3 regions of the Kitasatospora sp. NPDC091335 genome follow, and region 2 is predicted to be linked to each of the others. Evidence: riboswitches for the same ligand, from Rfam matches in the RefSeq annotation. Region 2 holds a riboswitch; each other region holds the start of a gene.

The links. A riboswitch is a leader RNA that binds a small molecule or an ion and turns the genes downstream of it on or off. The one in region 2 is predicted to bind S-adenosylmethionine.
Positions count from the first base shown of each region.
Region 1: linked by a shared signal. The riboswitch ahead of thrC (threonine synthase) and the one ahead of ACIQOW_RS24625 (IclR family transcriptional regulator) in region 2 are both predicted to bind S-adenosylmethionine.
Region 3: linked by a shared signal. The riboswitch ahead of ACIQOW_RS02400 (aminotransferase class V-fold PLP-dependent enzyme) and the one ahead of ACIQOW_RS24625 (IclR family transcriptional regulator) in region 2 are both predicted to bind S-adenosylmethionine.

Region 1 covers NZ_JBIVUM010000013.1:76,806-82,352, forward strand. The annotation lists gene ACIQOW_RS25520 (trehalose-6-phosphate synthase) at 1-1,329, opposite strand, end outside; gene ACIQOW_RS25525 (glucosyl-3-phosphoglycerate synthase) at 1,368-2,432, opposite strand; SAM riboswitch class I at 2,544-2,679, shown strand; gene thrC (threonine synthase) at 2,697-4,004, shown strand; gene ACIQOW_RS25535 (MoaD/ThiS family protein) at 4,040-4,318, shown strand; gene ACIQOW_RS25540 (cold-shock protein) at 4,855-5,061, shown strand; gene groL (chaperonin GroEL) at 5,385-5,547, shown strand, end outside.
Region 2 covers NZ_JBIVUM010000012.1:147,615-153,161, reverse strand. The annotation lists gene ACIQOW_RS24635 (hypothetical protein) at 42-542, shown strand; gene ACIQOW_RS24630 (cytochrome P450) at 648-2,048, opposite strand; SAM riboswitch class I at 2,222-2,366, shown strand; gene ACIQOW_RS24625 (IclR family transcriptional regulator) at 2,566-3,279, shown strand; gene ACIQOW_RS24620 (NADP-dependent oxidoreductase) at 3,341-4,291, opposite strand; gene ACIQOW_RS24615 (GlxA family transcriptional regulator) at 4,361-5,359, shown strand; gene ACIQOW_RS24610 (Scr1 family TA system antitoxin-like transcriptional regulator) at 5,374-5,547, opposite strand, start outside.
Region 3 covers NZ_JBIVUM010000001.1:533,320-538,866, reverse strand. The annotation lists gene ACIQOW_RS02410 (rhomboid family intramembrane serine protease) at 1-467, shown strand, start outside; gene ACIQOW_RS02405 (Lrp/AsnC family transcriptional regulator) at 509-790, shown strand; gene ACIQOW_RS02400 (aminotransferase class V-fold PLP-dependent enzyme) at 818-2,197, opposite strand; SAM riboswitch class IV at 2,250-2,368, opposite strand; gene trpD (anthranilate phosphoribosyltransferase) at 2,477-3,553, opposite strand; gene ACIQOW_RS02390 (hypothetical protein) at 3,666-4,091, opposite strand; gene ACIQOW_RS02385 (heme-copper oxidase subunit III) at 4,489-5,109, shown strand; gene ACIQOW_RS02380 (c-type cytochrome) at 5,297-5,547, shown strand, end outside.

The DNA of each region.
Region 1 (5,547 bases), on a different contig from region 2:
GTGGGCGCCGGCCTCGCGGGAGAGGACGAGGGCGCAGCCGTGGTCGGAGACCACGGGCACCTCCTTGGCGACCAGGTTCATGCCGTCGCGGATGGGGTTGACCAGGGCGACGTCGGCCAGCCGGTAGGCGGCGAGGGAGCGCGGGAAGTCGTCGTCGACGTGCAGGATCAGCGGCCGCCAGGTGGGGGTGGCGAACTCCTCGTCGATGGCGGCCGCGAGGTCCTGGACGGCGGCGGTGTAGTTCCGGTACTCGGCGAGGTCGGTGCGGGACGGGTAGGCGAAGGCGATGTGCACCACCCGGTCGTGCCACTCGGGGCGGGTGCGGAGCAGGTGCCGGTACGCCTGGAGGCCGCGGACGATGTTCTTGCTCAGTTCGGTGCGGTCGACCCGGACGATGGTGCGGCGGTCGCCGACGGCCTCGCGGAGCGCGGCGAGGCGCTCGTCGACGTCGGGGCGGTGGGCGCGTTCGCGCAGGAAGTCGGCGTCGGCCCCGAGGGCGTGGACGCCGAGGCGTGTAGTTCGCCGAGTGGGGGTCCCCCCGGCCGAAGGCTGGGGGCGTGTGGTGCGGCCTTCGAAGGTGACGGTGAGCGCGTCGTGGTCGACGGTCGCCCCGAGGAGGTCCTCGCAGCAGGCGGCGAAGGCGCGGGCCCAGCGGTGGGTCAGGAAGCCGGCCCGGTCGGCGCCCAGGATGCCGGTCAGGACGGCCCTGCCGACGTCGTCGGGCAGCATCCGGTAGTACTCGGGCGGCGCCCAGGGGGTGTGCGAGAAGTGGCCGGTGCGCAGGTCGGGGCGGGCCTCCCGGAGCAGGGCCGGGACCAGCGAGAGGTGGTAGTCCTGGACGAGGACGGCGGCGCCCGGGGCGGCTTCGGCGGCCAGGGCTTCGGCGAAGGCCTCGTTGTAGGCCAGGTAGGCGGCCCACTCGGTGCGGAACCCGGCGTCGAAGGCGGGCGCGGTGGGGGTCGCGTAGAGCAGGTGGTGGACGAACCAGAGGGTGGAGTTGGCGACGCCGTTGTAGGCGCGGGCGAAGGTGCGGGGGTCGATGTCCAGCATGCGTACGGCCTGGCCGCCGACGTCGTGGCCGGCCAGGTCGAGGCGGCCGTGGGGGGCCTCGGCGGCGGCTCTGCGGTCGGAGTCGTTGAGGGCGGCGCAGACCCAGACGGCGTTCGGGTCCTCGATGGCGGAGAGGCCGGATACCAGGCCGCCGCCGCCGCGTCGCAGGGTCAGCGTGCCGTCGTCGGAGGTGCTGAAGGACACCGGTCCCCGGTTGGAGGCCACCAGGACGGGGGCGGTGCCGGTCGCACTCGAACGGTTGGTCGTGAGATCGCCCATGGTTGGGATGTTGCCGGGGGTGTGGGGTGGCAAACGTGTCAGTGCCGAGTGGCGTACTCGGGGACGGTGTGCATCGGGGGCCGTTCCAGGGCGGTGATCTCGTAGGTGCGGGGCGTGAAGATGGGGGTCCCCCCGGCCGAAGGCTGGGAGAGGGTCTCCGGGGCGCGGGTGAACTGGGTGAGGTGGGGGCGGACGAGGTCGGCGGAGGCCTTGAGGCGGTGGGCGCGGTCGAGGCGTTCGAGGGCGGTCCGGTAGATGGTGGCGGCCATCCGGCCGAGGGCCTGGCCGTCCTGGTGGCGGTGGTGCCGGACGCCGACGTCCACCTGGGCCAGGGCGTCCAGGCCGGCCAGTTCCAGGGCGTCGACCAGGAGGCCGAGTTCGACGCCGTAGCCGGTGGGGAAGGGCAGCCGTTCGAGCAGCGGGCGGCGGGCCGCGTACTCGCCGCCGAGCGGCTGGACGAAGCCGGCCAGCTCCGGCCAGTGGAGGTTGAGCAGGGGGCGGGCGACGAGTTCGGTGACCCGGCCGCCGCCGGCGGGCAGGACGGCGCCCTCCGACTCCAGGGGGCGGTCGTACATGGCCTTGACCAGCTGGATGGACTCGTCGGTCAGCAGCGGGCCGACGATGCCGGAGACGAGCGCCGGGTCGAACTCGCGCAGGTCGGCGTCGACGAAGCAGACGATGTCGCCGCGGGTGACCAGCAGGGAGCGCCAGAGGACCTCGCCCTTGCCGGGGACGGCGGGCAGGCGGGGGAGGATCCGGTCGCGGTGTTCCACCCGGGCGCCGGCCTCGGCGGCGACGGCGGCGGTGGCGTCGGTCGAGCCGGAGTCCACGACGACGAGCTCGTCGACCAGCGGGAGGCGTTCCATCAGCTCGCGGCGGATGATGCGGACGATGTCGCCGACGGTGGCCTCCTCGTCCAGGGCGGGGAGGACGACGCTGACGGTGCGGCCGGTGCGCTCCTTGGCCGCGAGGAGGGTGTGGACCGGCCGGTCGGCCGCGCTCCAGGAGCGGCGGTGCAGCCAGGACGCCGCCTGCGGGAGGAGCTCGGAGGTCGGTTCGGCGGGCACGGAGGTCTCCTCGGCGAGTCGGGTGGGACGGGTCATCTCGCTTGGCGGACGGTCCCGTTCGGAGTTGACGCCTTCGGATACAGTCTTCGTACAGCGGTCGGACCTTTGCACGCCGGGGTCGCCGCCGAGCACCACCACAATTTCACAAGCTCATCCAGAGGGACTGAGGGAACGGCCCGTTGACGTCCCGGCAACCTTCTCGCCCGGCCGTCCTCGACGGCCCCCGGCGGGACAGGTGCCAATTCCGTCCCGTGCCGCGACCGCGCCACGGGGAAGATGAGGAGAGAGGCCTCCGCCACCATGGCTATCGACATCGCCGCACCCTCCCCCAGCCGTCGGCCGGGGGGACCCCCATCCGTCGACCTCGGCCCCGCCGCCGCCCTGTCCTGTCGGGAGTGCGGCACCCGCTTCCCGCTCGGCCCCAGCTTCGCCTGCCTGGAGTGCTTCGGCCCGCTGGAGATCGCCTACGAGTTCGGCGGTGAGGCCGCCGAGGAGCTGCGCAAGCGGATCGAGGCCGGCCCGGCGTCGATCTGGCGCTACGCGCCGTTGCTGCCGGTCCCGGCCGACGTCGCCTCCAAGCCGAACCTGAACCCGGGGTGGACCCCGCTGGTGAAGGCGGACAACCTGGGCCGCGAGCTCGGTTTCACCGCCCAGCTGCACATCAAGGACGACTCCGGGAACCCGACCCACTCGTTCAAGGACCGCGTGGTGGCCTGTGCCATCGAGGCGGCCAGGGCGTTCGGGTACACCACGCTGTCCTGCTCCTCCACAGGCAACCTGGCCGGTGCGGTGGGCGCGGCGGCGGCCAGGGCCGGTTTCAAGTCCTGCGTGTTCATCCCGCACGACCTGGAGCAGGGCAAGGTCGTCATGGCCGGGGTGTACGGCGGCGAGCTGGTCGGCATCGAGGGCAACTACGACGACGTGAACCGCTTCTGCTCGGAGCTGATCGGTGACTCGGCCGGCGAGGGCTGGGGCTTCGTCAACGTGAACCTGCGGCCGTACTACGGCGAGGGTTCCAAGACGCTGGCGTACGAGATCTGCGAGCAGCTCGGCTGGCGGCTGCCGGAGCAGATCGTGATCCCGATCGCCTCGGGCTCGCAGCTGACGAAGATCGACAAGGGCCTCCAGGAGCTGATCAGGCTCGGCCTGGTCGAGGACCGGCCGTACCGGATCTTCGGCGCCCAGGCCGAGGGCTGCTCGCCGGTGTCGGCCGCGTTCAAGGCCGGCCGGGACGTGATCAAGCCGGTGAAGCCGGACACCATCGCCAAGTCGCTGGCGATCGGCAACCCGGCTGACGGTCCGTACGTGCTGGACATCGCCCGCCGCACCGGTGGCGCGGTGGAGGACGTCACGGACGCGGAGGTCGTGGCGGCGATCCGGCTGCTGGCGCGCACCGAGGGCATCTTCGCCGAGACCGCGGGCGGGGTGACCGTCGGCGTGCTGAAGAAGCTGGTCGAGACCGGGCAGCTGGACCCGGCCAAGGAGACCGTCGCGATCAACACCGGTGACGGCCTGAAGACCCTGGACGCCGTCTCCGACGCCGGGATGACCGCCGTCATCCGCCCGACGCTGGACTCCTTCCGCGCCGCCGGCCTCGCGTCCCTCTGAACCACCCGTCAGGCCCCACCCCCGCAAGGAGAGTCATGAGCGCCAACGTCCGCATCCCCACCATCCTGCGCACCTACACCGGCGGCGCCGCCGAGGTGACCGCCGAGGGTGCCACCCTGGCCGAGGTCATCGCCGACCTGGAGAAGAACCACGCGGGCATCTCGGCCCGCATCCTGGACGACACCGGCAAGCTCCGCCGCTTCGTGAACGTCTACGTGAACGACGACGACGTGCGTTTCGCCGAGGGCCTGGCGACCGAGATCAAGGACGGCGCCGGCGTCTCGATCATCCCGGCGGTGGCCGGCGGCTGCTGAGCCGGCGCGAGCACCCGCGGTCGCCCGCGCGTACGGAATTCCGTTCTCCGTACGCGCGGGCGACCGCTTGCATTCCCGCGGGAATATTTCCGGTTCGAGTCGGAGTAGAGTGTGGCTCGGCTGGGAACAGGGTTTCCCTTTCGGCCCCCGCAGTGCTCGGCCCGGGGAGTCCGGCTGCTGGGCACGGACCGTAAAACATGTCAGGCGGATGTCAGAATTCCCGCAGGCATTTGAGTAATTCGTCCGCTATGTCCGGCGTGGAATGCGGAGATTATTCCGATTCAACCCGTCCTGTCCCCTGCCGCCTTGGCGGAATTACCGGTGGCTGGCCCTGTTGCAGAGGGCGTCGATCCGGATACATTCAGCGGCGGTCGACGCAATCACCCGCTCACCGGAGGCCGTTCGGTGTCCCGTGCGGAGGGTTGCGGCGTGCACGGCTGTGCCCAGGGGGGGTTCCCCGGGCCGGCCTTCAAACCAACCCGGGCCCGCTACCTGCGGGCGCGTGAAGGGCCAGCACAGCACTAGGGGAGTTCGGAATGGCTCAGGGCACCGTCAAGTGGTTCAACGCGGAGAAGGGCTACGGCTTCATCGCGGTCGACGGTGGTGCGGACGTCTTCGTCCACTACAGCGCGATCCAGATGGACGGCTACCGCACCCTCGAGGAGGGCCAGCGGGTCGAGTTCGAGATCTCCCAGGGACAGAAGGGCCCGCAGGCGGACATGGTTCGCGCCGCGGCGGAATGACCCCTTCCGACCCCAGGAGCTCGGCGCGGCCCTACGGCTGGTGACCACTCGCTTCTCGACGGGCCCGTGCGACGCGTGTCGTACGGGCCCGTCGGCGTTCCAGGACGGTCCCGTCGGCGGCTCGCGGATCATCGCCGGGGCTTGCACTCGACCACCCTGAGTGCTAATCATTGGCGTTAGCACTCACAGCGTGAGAGTGACAGCGGACCGGGTCGGTGAGGCCCCCGGGAGCGGTAGGGGAATGGACCCCCGCACACCAGGGCCGTCCGTCGCGGGCACCCCTTGGTCCGAGCAGTCGACCGTGTCCCGGAGGACCACTTCAGATGGCCAAGATCATCGCCTTTGATGAGGAAGCTCGCCGCGGCCTTGAGCGTGGCATGAACCAGCTCGCCGACGCCGTGAAGGTCACGCTCGGCCCCAAGGGCCGCAACGTCGTGCTGGAGAAGAAGTGGGGCGCCCCCACGATCACCAACGACGGTGTCTCCA
Region 2 (5,547 bases):
CCGTGCCCGCGAGGCGGTTGCCACCCGAAGGAGCCCGAGTCATGGCCAGCAGTGCTACCGGAGTCGGCCCCACCACCCGGGGCCCCGAGCGCTACCCGCACGCGAGCGGGTGGACCATCTTCGCCGGGGTCATGCTGATCACCGCCGGCATGATGGCGGTCTTCCAGGGGACCGCCGCCATTCGCAAGGACGGTCTGCTCATCGTCACCCGCAGCTACGTGTACGCGATGAACACCGAGGGCTGGGGATGGATCCACCTCATCCTCGGGGTCGTCGTGATCGTGGCCGGGGTGGCGGTCTTCAGCGGTTCCTTCTGGGCGCGCGTCGTCGGGGTCGTCGTGGCGGGGCTGGGAATGCTCGCCAACTTCCTCTGGCTGCCGTACTACCCGCTGTGGGCCGTCGTCCTGATCGCGATCGACGCCCTGGTCATCTGGGCGCTGTGCGTCGGCAAGGTCGAGAACGCCGGAGGGGTCGGGAGCGTCGGACGGGCCGGGAGTGTCGGACGGGCCGGGAGTGTCGGAGGGGCCGGGAAGGAGGCCTGATCCGGCGTCACCTGGTCCGTCGGGCTCACCCGGTGGGTCCGCACGGTGGTTCAGGCGGTCCGCACGCTCGCATCGGCGCCGCGAAGGGCGGGAGTCGCCCAGGTTCTACGGCTGCCTGGCCGTCGGCTCCGGGCTGTGGGGTCCGGAGCCGCTCCGGGGCGTCACCAGCATCCGGATGTCGTCGGCGGCCCACAGGACGAACCGTTCGACCGGGACCACCCGGTGGCCCGGCTCCGGCCGGAAGCGGAAGCGCCTGAGCAGGACGGCCAGCAGCACCAGGGCCTCCACCCTGGCAAGCGCGGCCCCCTCGCAGCTGCGCGGCCCCAGGCCGAACGGGATCCAGGCCAGCCGCGGACGCCCGGCCGACTCCTCCGGGGTGAACCGCTCGGGCCGGAACCGCTCCGGCTCCGGCCAGTAGGCGGGGTTCAGGTGGACCGCCCAGAACGGGTAGAAGACCACCGCCCCGGCGGGGACCGTGTACCGGCCGACGGTCAGCGGGTCGGTGGTCAGCCGGGCGCCGTAGGGGCCGGGCGGGTAGCGGCGCAGCGACTCCCGCAGGGCCATGTCCAGGTAGCGCAGGCGGTGCAGGTCGGCGTACTCCGGCGCGGGGCGGTCGCCGAGGACGCGGTCGAGTTCCGCGGTGACGCGCTCGGCCGCCGCCGGGTGCCCGGCGAGCAGGTGCAGGGTCCAGGAGACGGCGACGCCGGTGGTGTGGTGGGCGGCCAGCAGCGTCGCGAGGACGGTGTCGCGGATCCGCGCGGGGCTCTCGCCGGCCTCGACGAGGGCGCCGATCAGGTCGCTGCGGTCGCCGGGGAGGCCGGGGCGGTGCGCCGCGATCACCCGGTCGACCGTGCTCCGCAGGTGGGCGAGCGCTTGGGCGGTCCGTTCGGCGCGCCGCTCCGGGGCCTGCCCTGACGGGACGTGGTAGAGGCGTTCCAGGTAGTCGGTGAGCACCACCTCGAAGGCCTCGACCACGCCGTCCGGGTCCTCGGCCACGCCGGTTGGGTCGTCGACCCCGCCGGTCGGGTCCTCGGACCCGCCGCCCAGGGCGAAGGCGCGGATCATCCGCAGCGAGACACCGGTGAGTTCCCGCTGGAGCCGGACGGCGTGGTCGGCGGGCAGGGCGGCCCAGCGGTCGGCGAGCCCGGTGGCCAGGGAGGTGAAACGGGCCAAGTGCCGTTCGTGCGAGGGCCGTCCGGCCAGGGTGGTGAGCAGCAGCCGACGCCACGGGGTGTGCTCCTCGGCCGGGAGCGTCTGGAGGTTGCCCGTCTCGAACAGCGGGTCCAGGAACGAGAACAGCCGCCGCGGCCGCTCGTCGAGGTGGGCGGTGGCCTCCAGCAGCACCGGATCGGCGATCGACACGGCGGTCTCGGCGCCGGGCAGCTGGAACCGTACGACCGGTCCGTACTCGGCGTGCAGCCACAGCTGGTAGGCGTGCAGGCCGCCGGCCCGTGCGACGGCGCCCGTCCCGCCGTCCGGGCGGGGCGCGGGACCGGGGATGTTCATCGGACCTCCTCGGGGCGGCCCGATGGATTCGCCCCGACGGATTCGCCGAGCCGGACGCGCCCCGCCGGATTCTTCCCGCACCGGGCCGCGGGCCGTCGGCGCAACGCCGCCCCCGCGGCCGGGAGCGGAAACCATTTGGCGACCAGCCCGGGGAATCTTGTATGGTTCCCAACGAATCATCCAGAGGGGTGGAGGGACCGGCCCTACGAAGCCCCGGCAACTCCCCGTTCGACCCGGCGTCCGAAGTACGCGCCGGTGCCGTCCGGGGTCAGTGCCAACTCCGGCCTGCCGCCAATGTGGCGCGGGAAAAGATGAGGAGACACGGTGCTCTCTGTGCTGTCCTTCGCCCGGGCGCTTCCCGCCCCGGCCCTTCCGCGTACCCGTCTCGTGCCCGGCGCAGGCTATCGGCCGACTTCCCCGGCCCGTCCTCGCTGATCCCCCCCTGCTCCCCGCCAGGAGCCGTCCGTGAGCGGAACCCACCCGCCGCTCACGGGCATTGAGACTGGAGTACCCACCCATGGACAACACGAGCGGCGTCGGCGTGCTCGACAAGGTCACCTCGATCCTCGGCATCCTGGAGGCCGGGCCCACCACCCTGGGCGGCCTGGTGAGCGCGACCGGCCTGGCCAGGCCCACCGCGCACCGGCTGGCCGTCGCGATGGAGCACCACCGCCTGGTCAGCCGTGACCTGCAGGGCCGGTTCACCCTCGGCCCCCGGCTCGGCGAGCTCTCGGCGGCCGCCGGCGAGGACCGCCTGCTGGCCGCGGCCGGCTCGGTCCTCACCCAGCTGCGCGACCTGACCGGCGAGAGCGCCCAGCTCTACCGCAGACAGGGCGAGATCCGGATCTGCGTGGCCGCCGCCGAGCGGCTCTCCGGCCTGCGCGACACCGTCCCGGTCGGCGTCACCCTGCCCATGAAGGTCGGCTCCGCCGCCCAGATCCTGCTCGCCTGGGAGGAGCCCGAGCGCCTCCACCGGGGCCTCCAGGGCGCCCGCTTCACCGCCACCGCGCTGAGCGGCGTACGGCGCCGGGGCTGGGCCCAGTCCATCGGCGAGCGCGAGCCCGGCGTCGCCTCGGTGTCCGCCCCGGTGCGCGGGCCCTCCAACCGCGTGGTGGCCGCCGTCTCCGTCTCCGGCCCCATCGAGCGGCTCACCCGGCACCCCGGCGCCCAGCTCTCCCGGGCCGTCCTGGAGGCGGCCGAGCACCTGACCGACGCGCTGCGCAACGTCTGACCCGCCCTCCTGCCCGCACCGCGCGGCGCCAGACGGGGCCGTGCGGTGCGGAGGGCGGCCGCTACGGGCGGACGGTGAGCACCAGCTTCCCCACGACCCGGCCCGTCTCACCCTCGGCGTGGGCACCGGCGGCCTCGGCGAGCGGGTACGTGCCGGAGACGTGCGCGCGCAGCTGCCCGGACTCGGCGAGGGCGGCGATCGCCGCCATGCCTGCCTGGTCGTGCTCGACGATCATGGTCTTCGCCGTCACGCCCAGCTCGGCGGCGCGTTCGGCCAGGCCCTCCAGGCCCTGGGGCAGGATCGACACCAGGACGCCGCCGGGCCTGAGCGTCTCCAGCGAGCGTAGCCGGTCCTCCCCGCCCAGCGGGTCGAGCACCACGTCGATGTCGCGGGCCTCCTTCACGAAGTCCGCGGTGCGGTAGTCGATCACCTCGTCCGCGCCCAGGCCCCGGACGACGTCGTGCTTGGCGGCGGACGCCGTGCCGATGACGTACGCGCCGCGCGCCTTGGCGATCTGTACGGCGACGTGCCCCACGCCGCCGGCCGCCGCGTGCACCAGGACCCGCTGCCCGGGCCGGACCCGTGCGGTGTCGACGAGGGCCTGCCAGGCGGTGAGCGACACGAGCGGCAGCGCGGCCGCCTCGACGTGGCTCAGTGCGGCGGGCTTGGGCACGAAGGCCCTGGCGGGGCCGGTGACGTATTCGGCGTGCGCGCCGGCGCCGTGCGGGTAGGGCAGCATGCCGAACACCTCGTCGCCCGGGGCGAGGAGCGAGACGCCGGGGCCGACCGCCTCGACGGTGCCGGAGACGTCCCAGCCGAGGGTGAACGGGGGTTGGCCGAGGAAGTAGCCGTGCCGGCGGTGCTTCCAGTCGGTGGGGTTGACCCCGGCGGCGTGGACGGCCACGAGGACCTGGCCGACGCCGGGTTCGGGGCGCTCGGCCTCGGCCTGGTGGAGGACGTCCGGGTCGCCGAGGGTGGTCTGGGTGATGGTGCGCATGGTGTTCCTGGTCATGGATCCAGCCTGCGGCACGGCCCTGACCTGGGAAATGGCAAGATTGCCAAAGAACGATAGAATCGTGCCATGGCTGCGATCGAACCCCGTGACCCCGGTGACCGGCCGCCGCACCGGGTCGTCGTCCTCGCCCTCGACGGCGTCTACCCCTTCGAGCTGGGCATCCCCAACCGGGTCTTCCCCGGAGTGCCGGGGGCGTACGAGGTGGTGACGTGCGCGACGACGGACGACCGGACGGTCGGGACCGACGCCGACTTCACGATCACCGTCGGGCACGGGCCCGAGGCGCTGGAGAGCGCCGACACGGTGATCCTCCCGCCGTACGACCTGCGCCACGTCACCGCCGAGCTGCCGGAGCCGGTGCGCGCGGCCCTCGCCCGGATCCGCCCCGGCACCCGCCTGGTCTCCATCTGCACCGGCGCGTTCGCGCTGGCCGCCGCCGGTCTGCTGGACGGGCGCCCCGCCACCACCCACTGGTCCGTGGCACAGGTCTTCCGCCGGATGTACCCCCAAGTCGCCCTGGACCCCGACGTGTTGTTCGTCGACGACGGCGACGTGCTCACCTCGGCCGGCGCCGCCTCCGGGCTTGACGTGTGCCTGCACGTGGTGCGCTCGGACCACGGCAGCGCCGTCGCCAACCGGATCGCCCGGCACTGCGTGGTGCCGCCCTGGCGCGAGGGCGGCCAGGCCCAGTACATCGAACAGCCGATGCCCCCGGAGGGCGCCAACGGCACCGCCGCCACCCAGGCCTGGGCGCTGGAACACCTCGACCGGCCGCTCGCCCTGCGGGAGCTGGCCGCGCACGCCCGGATGAGCCCGCGCACCTTCGCCCGCCGCTTCCACGAGGAGACCGGGACGAGCCCCGGCCGCTGGCTGATCCAGCAGCGGGTGCACCGTGCCCGCCACCTGCTGGAGACCAGCGACCTCCCGGTCGACCGGATCGCGACGGAGATCGGCTTCGCGACCGGAGCGTCCCTGCGCCAGCACCTGCACGCCGCGATCGGTGTGACCCCGCAGGCCTACCGCACCACCTTCCGCCTCCGGGGCGGAGCCCCGAGCAGGGCCTGAGCCCCGCGCTCCGGTCAGGTGCGGGCGAAGCGGTCCCGGGCCGACCTGAGGATGTCCATGCTCGCCGCCCTGTTCGCCGCCGCCGTGGTGATCCTGAACAGCGCCTCTCGGTAGGGAGTGAAATCCCCGTAGTCCGGGTCCCCCTCGAAGACGTGTTCCGTGGTCCTGATCCCCTCGTGGTACAGCAC
Region 3 (5,547 bases), on a different contig from region 2:
TCCTCACCGGGCTCTTCCTCCACGCGGGCTGGCTGCACCTGCTGGGCAACCTGCTCTTCCTCCACGTCTTCGGCCCCACCGTCGAACGGCGGCTGGGCCGGGTCAGGTACGCCCTCTTCTACCTCGCCGCCGGAAGCGTGAGCACGTACGGCTTCGCGCTCGCCGAGGCGCACTCGCCGGGTTCCACCCGGGTGCTCATCGGGGCGTCCGGGGCGATCTCCGCCGTCCTCGGGGCCTATCTGCGCTTCCACCCTCGGGCCCGGGTCACCACCCTCGTCCCGCTGCTGTTCTTCCTGCCGCTGCGCTTCCCCGCCTGGCTGGTGCTCGGCCTCTGGTTCGCCCTGCAGTGGTGGTCGGTGCACTCGGCCGGCCCCGGGGTCGCCTACCTGGTGCACGTGATCGGCTTCTCGGCTGGGTTCCTCTACGCCTGTACCGCGGTCCGCCACCCCCCGCGACGGCCCGGCTGACGCCCGATACGCTGGCGGCACCTCACAAAGGAGCCCGAACCGTGATCACCGCCATCGTCCTGATCAAGACCAGTGTCGACCGCATCCCGGAGATCGCCGAGTCCATCGCCGCCATCGAGGGCGTCAGCGAGGTCTACTCGGTGACCGGTGGCTACAACCTGGTGGCGATGGTGCGGGTCCGCCACCACGACGACCTGGCCGAGGTCATCCCCGGCCGGCTGAACAAGGTCCCGGGCGTGGCCGACACCGAGACCCAGATCGCCTTCCGCACCTACTCCCAGCACGACCTGGAAGCCGCCTTCGCCCTCGGCCTGGACGAGTAGCGGGGCGCGGGGTCTCTCCTTCGGGGCTCAGCCCTCCCGACGCGCCCTGTCGATCTGCACGGTCGCGACGCAACGCCCGCCCTCGTTGCGGTAGTTCCAGCTCGCGCCGTCCGTGACCAGCTCCCGGACGGCCGTCAGGAAGCGGTCGACGTGCTCGTCCGGCGTCCCGGCGCCGAAGCTCACCCGGATCGCGTTCAGGCTGCGCTCGCCCGGCAACGAGGGCTCCGGCGCACCGCACTCCGACGGGGCCACGTCCTCGTCCCCGAGCAGGGTGCGCACCAGCGGGTGGGCGCAGAACAGGCCGTCGCGCACCCCGATGCCGTACTCGGCGGACAGCGCGGCCGAGAAGTGCGAGCTGTTCCAGCCCTGGACGACGAAGGACAGCACGCCCACCCGGGCCGAGCCCTCGCCGAACAGGTTGAGCACCTTGACCTGCGGGATCTCCGCCAGCCCCGCCGTGAGCCGGGCGACCAGCCGCTCCTCGCGGGCCTCCAGCGCGTCGAAGCCGGCCTCGGTCAGCGCCCGGCAGGCCGAGGCGATCGCGTAGGCGCCGATGACGTTCGGCGAGCCGGCCTCGTGCCGGGCCGGACCGGTGTGCCACTGCACGGCCACCGAGCCGTCGGTCTCCCTGGCCACCGTCCTGGTCGCCCCGCCGCCGGCCAGGTACGGCTCGGCCGCGTCCAGCCAGTCCGCCCGGCCGGCCAGCACGCCGGCGCCGAACGGCGCGTAGATCTTGTGGCCGGAGAAGGCGATCCAGTCGACGTCCAGCTCGCGCACCGAGACCCGGTGGTGCGGTGCCAGCTGGGCGGCGTCCAGCACCACCCGGGCGCCGTGCCGGTGGGCGGTCGCGGTCAGCTCGGCGACCGGCCACAGCTCGCCGGTCACGTTGGAGGCGCCGGTGACGCAGAGCAGCTTGGGGCCCTCGGGCGCCTCGGCGAGCGCGGCGTCCAGCGCGGCCACCGCCTCGGCCCGCGAACGCGGCGCGCGCAGGTAGGTGACGCCCAGTCCGGCGTGCGCCCAGGGCAGCAGCGAGGCGTGGTGCTCGGTCTCGAAGGCGAACACCCGGGTGCCGGCCGGAACGGCGGTGGCCAGCAGGTTGAGCGAGTCGGTGGTGGCCCGGGTGAAGACCACCTGGTCGCCCTCGCGCAGGTCGAGGAACTCGCCGACGGTGCGGCGGCTCTGCTCGAACAGGTCGGTGGACAGCTGCGAGAGGTACCCGGCCCCGCGGTGCACGCTGCCGTAGTACGGCGCGTAGGCGGCGACGTCGTCCCACACCCGCTGGAGGGCCGGCGAGCTGGCCGCGTAGTCGAGCGCCGCGTAGCCGACCTTCTCACCACTGGCGAGCGGGACCTGGACGTCGGAGCCGAGGACGGCGAGCGGGGCGCAGATTTCGGTGGCCAGGGACATGAGAACGCACTCCTTGGGGGGTATGGGACCCCCGGGAGTGCTAGTCGTCGGGTGTCCGCGCTTGCCGCACGGACGGTTTGCCGTGACGACCCGGTCCTCACCCAGGGCACCCCGCCACGGACGGAGGGTTGCCGGACAGCAAGCTGGGGCTTCGCGCTGTCACTCATGACCTGGCGAAGACTCTAGGCCGCGTCCAGCGGTCGGTCAAACGGACATCCAGCATCCGGACAGCACCGGAGCCCGGGCCGGTGCGCCGGCCCGGGCTCCCCAACTGCCGTCTCAGATCCGGCTGGTGGCCTCCGACCAGCGCCGCAGCAGGTCCTGCGCGGCACCGGAGTCGATCGCCTTCGCCGCCCGCGCCATGCCCGCCGCCAGCTGCTCGGGGAGCGGCGCGTCGCCCAGGTCGACCGCGACCAGCGCCGCCGCCGTGTTCAGCAGGACGGCGTCCCGCACCGGCCCGTGCTCCCCCGCCAGCACCCGCCGCGCGACCTCGGCGTTGTACGAGGCGTCCGCCCCGCGCAGCGCCTCGATGCCGACCAGCTCGATGCCGACGTCCCGCGGGTCGAAGGAGGTCTCGGTGACCACCCCGTCGCGCACCACCCACACCTGCGAGGTGGTGGTGATGGTCAGCTCGTCCAGCCCGTCGTCGCCGCGGAAGACCAGTGCCGTCGCGCCCCGCCCGGCCAGCACCCCGGCGATCAGCCCGGCCAGCCGGGTGTCGAAGCAGCCGATGGCGTGGGCCTTGACCTTGGCCGGATTGGTCAGCGGACCGAGGATGTTGAAGGCGGTCGGCACCCCGAGGTCGCGCCGGGCGGTGGCGGCGTGCCGCATCGAGGGGTGGAACTTCGCCGCGAAACAGAAGGTGAGCCCGACCTCCTCGGCCACCTCGGCCACCCGCCGGGCGGACAGGTCCAGCGCCACCCCGAGCTTCTCCAGCACGTCCGAGGAGCCGCTGGTGGACGAGGCCGACCGGTTGCCGTGCTTGACCACCTTGGCGCCGGCGGCCGCCGCGACGATCGCCGACATGGTGGAGATGTTGACGGTCTTCGCCCGGTCGCCACCGGTGCCGACGATGTCCACCGCGGGACCGGGGATCTCCAGCGGCTCGGCGTGCTCGTACATCGCGTCGACCAGGCCGGCGATCTCGTCGACCGACTCGCCCTTGGCCCGCAGCGCGATCATGAACCCGGCCACCTGGACGGGGGACGCCTCGCCGCTCATGATCCGGTCCATCGCCCACGCGGTGGACGAACGGTCGAGGTCCTCCCCCTGCAACAGCGCCGCCAGGAGGTCCGGCCAGGTGCGGACCACCTGCACGGGGTCGCTACCGCCGTTCGCAGGGTTCACGTTCACCATGGCTGACTCCACTGTTGTCGGTTCCCCGCGCGGGGGGACGTCCGTACGGATGGAGCCAGCCTATCGAGCGGAGCCGCCGCGACGGCCGCTCTTCTCGCCCACCGGACGTCGGTCAGCGGACGGCCGGAGTCCGCTTCGCCAGCCGCGCCCGCAGCAGGGTGGCGGCCGCCCCGGCCAGCGCCACCGGGTCCACCGGGTGGGAGATGGCGGCGTCGGCCCGGCTCCAGGCGGCGAGCCAGGAGTCCTGCGGCCGGCCGATCAGCACCAGCACCGGCGGGCAGCCGTAGATCTCGTCCTTCAGCTGCCGCCCGAGGCCCAGCCCGCCGGCCGGCACCGCCTCGCCGTCCAGCACGCAGAGGTCGACGCCCCCCTTCTCCAGTGCCTTGAGCACCGCGGGGGTGGTCGCGCACTCCAGGTAGGACAGTTCCGGAAGATCCTCGGCGGGCCGGCGGCCGAGCGCCGTCAGCACCTGCTCACGGGTGTTGCGGTCGTCGCTGTAGACGAGGACGGTGAGCGTCTCATCGGTCGTGTACGCCATGGACCCTGCTCCCTCAAGTGTGATCCGGACCACGTTCGCCTGATCCGGATGCTACTCCCGATCACCCTCCGCCGAGTCCCCCTCGCGCACGTTCCTCGCCAACCCGCCGCGCCCCCGGCTCACCCGCCCGGAGGACGGCCCGTCACCCGACCCCGGCCAGTCCACCCGTACGGCCGACCCGGAGCCCCTCCCCCCTACCTCCTGCGGCTACTCCGACCGTGCAACGGCGCGCCGGGCAAGGGGGTCTCGGGCTCCTCCGAGGAACCATCAGAAAAGGGACACGCCGCTGCTCAGTCCCCGTCCGGGCCCCCCACCGGCCTCCAAGCGGGCATACCGCACGCACCGGACACTCCGAGGGACACCCCCCGGCGTGAAGACGGAATAAGGGACCGACATAATGTCCGTCGTGGCGACAGCAACAGCAGTAGAAACCGGGCACGCGCACGGATCGGTCAACCGGCCGAACATGGTCAGCGTCGGAACGATCGTCTGGCTCAGTTCCGAGTTGATGTTCTTCGCGGCCCTCTTCGCGATGTACTTCACGCTCCGCTCCGTCAAGGGGCCGGAGTTCTGGACCGAGAAGGCCCACGCCCTCAACGTGCCCTTCTCCTCGGTCAACACCACGATCCTGGTGCTCTCCTCGCTCACCTGTCAGCTCGGCGTGTTCGCGGCCGAGCGTGGTGACGTGAAGAAGCTCCGTGCGTGGTTCATCCTCACGTTCGCCATGGGCGCGGTCTTCATCGGCGGTCAGGTCTTCGAGTACACCGAGCTGGTCAAGAAGGACGGCCTCTCGCTGTCCTCCGACCCGTACGGCACGGTGTTCTACCTGACCACCGGCTTCCACGGGCTGCACGTGACGGGTGGTCTGATCGCCTTCCTGCTGGTCCTGGGACGGACGTACGCAGCCAAGCGCTTCACGCACGAGCAGGCCACCGCCGCGATCGTCGTGTCGTACTACTGGCACTTCGTCGACGTCGTGTGGATCGGCCTGTTCGCGACCATCTACCTGATCAAGTAACCAGCTGATCAGGTCGCTGGCCACCGGCTGCGGCCCCCGCCCTCACCGGCGACGGGCCGCTTCTGCCGGTGCCGACGCTCCCACCGACCGACCGCGCGCGCAGCCCTAGACAGGCAGCCTCGTGCCGGCCAGACCGGCCGCCGGGTGCACCCACCAGTCGACCAGATCCTGACACCGGGGTTATTCCGTGAAAAAGCTCTCCGCACGACGGCGCCACCCATTGGCGGCGCTGGTCGTCCTACTTCTCGCCCTGGCGGCAACCGGGGGGCTGTACGCCGCGTTCGCGCCCGCCGACAAGGCGCAGGCCGACGTCGCCGCGCAGTCGCTCGCGATCGATGAGGGCAAGAAGCTCTTCGCCGTGGGCTGCTCCTCCTGCCACGGCCTGGACGGCCAGGGCAGCAGTGACGGTCCGAACCTGGTCGGCGTCGGCTCCGCCGC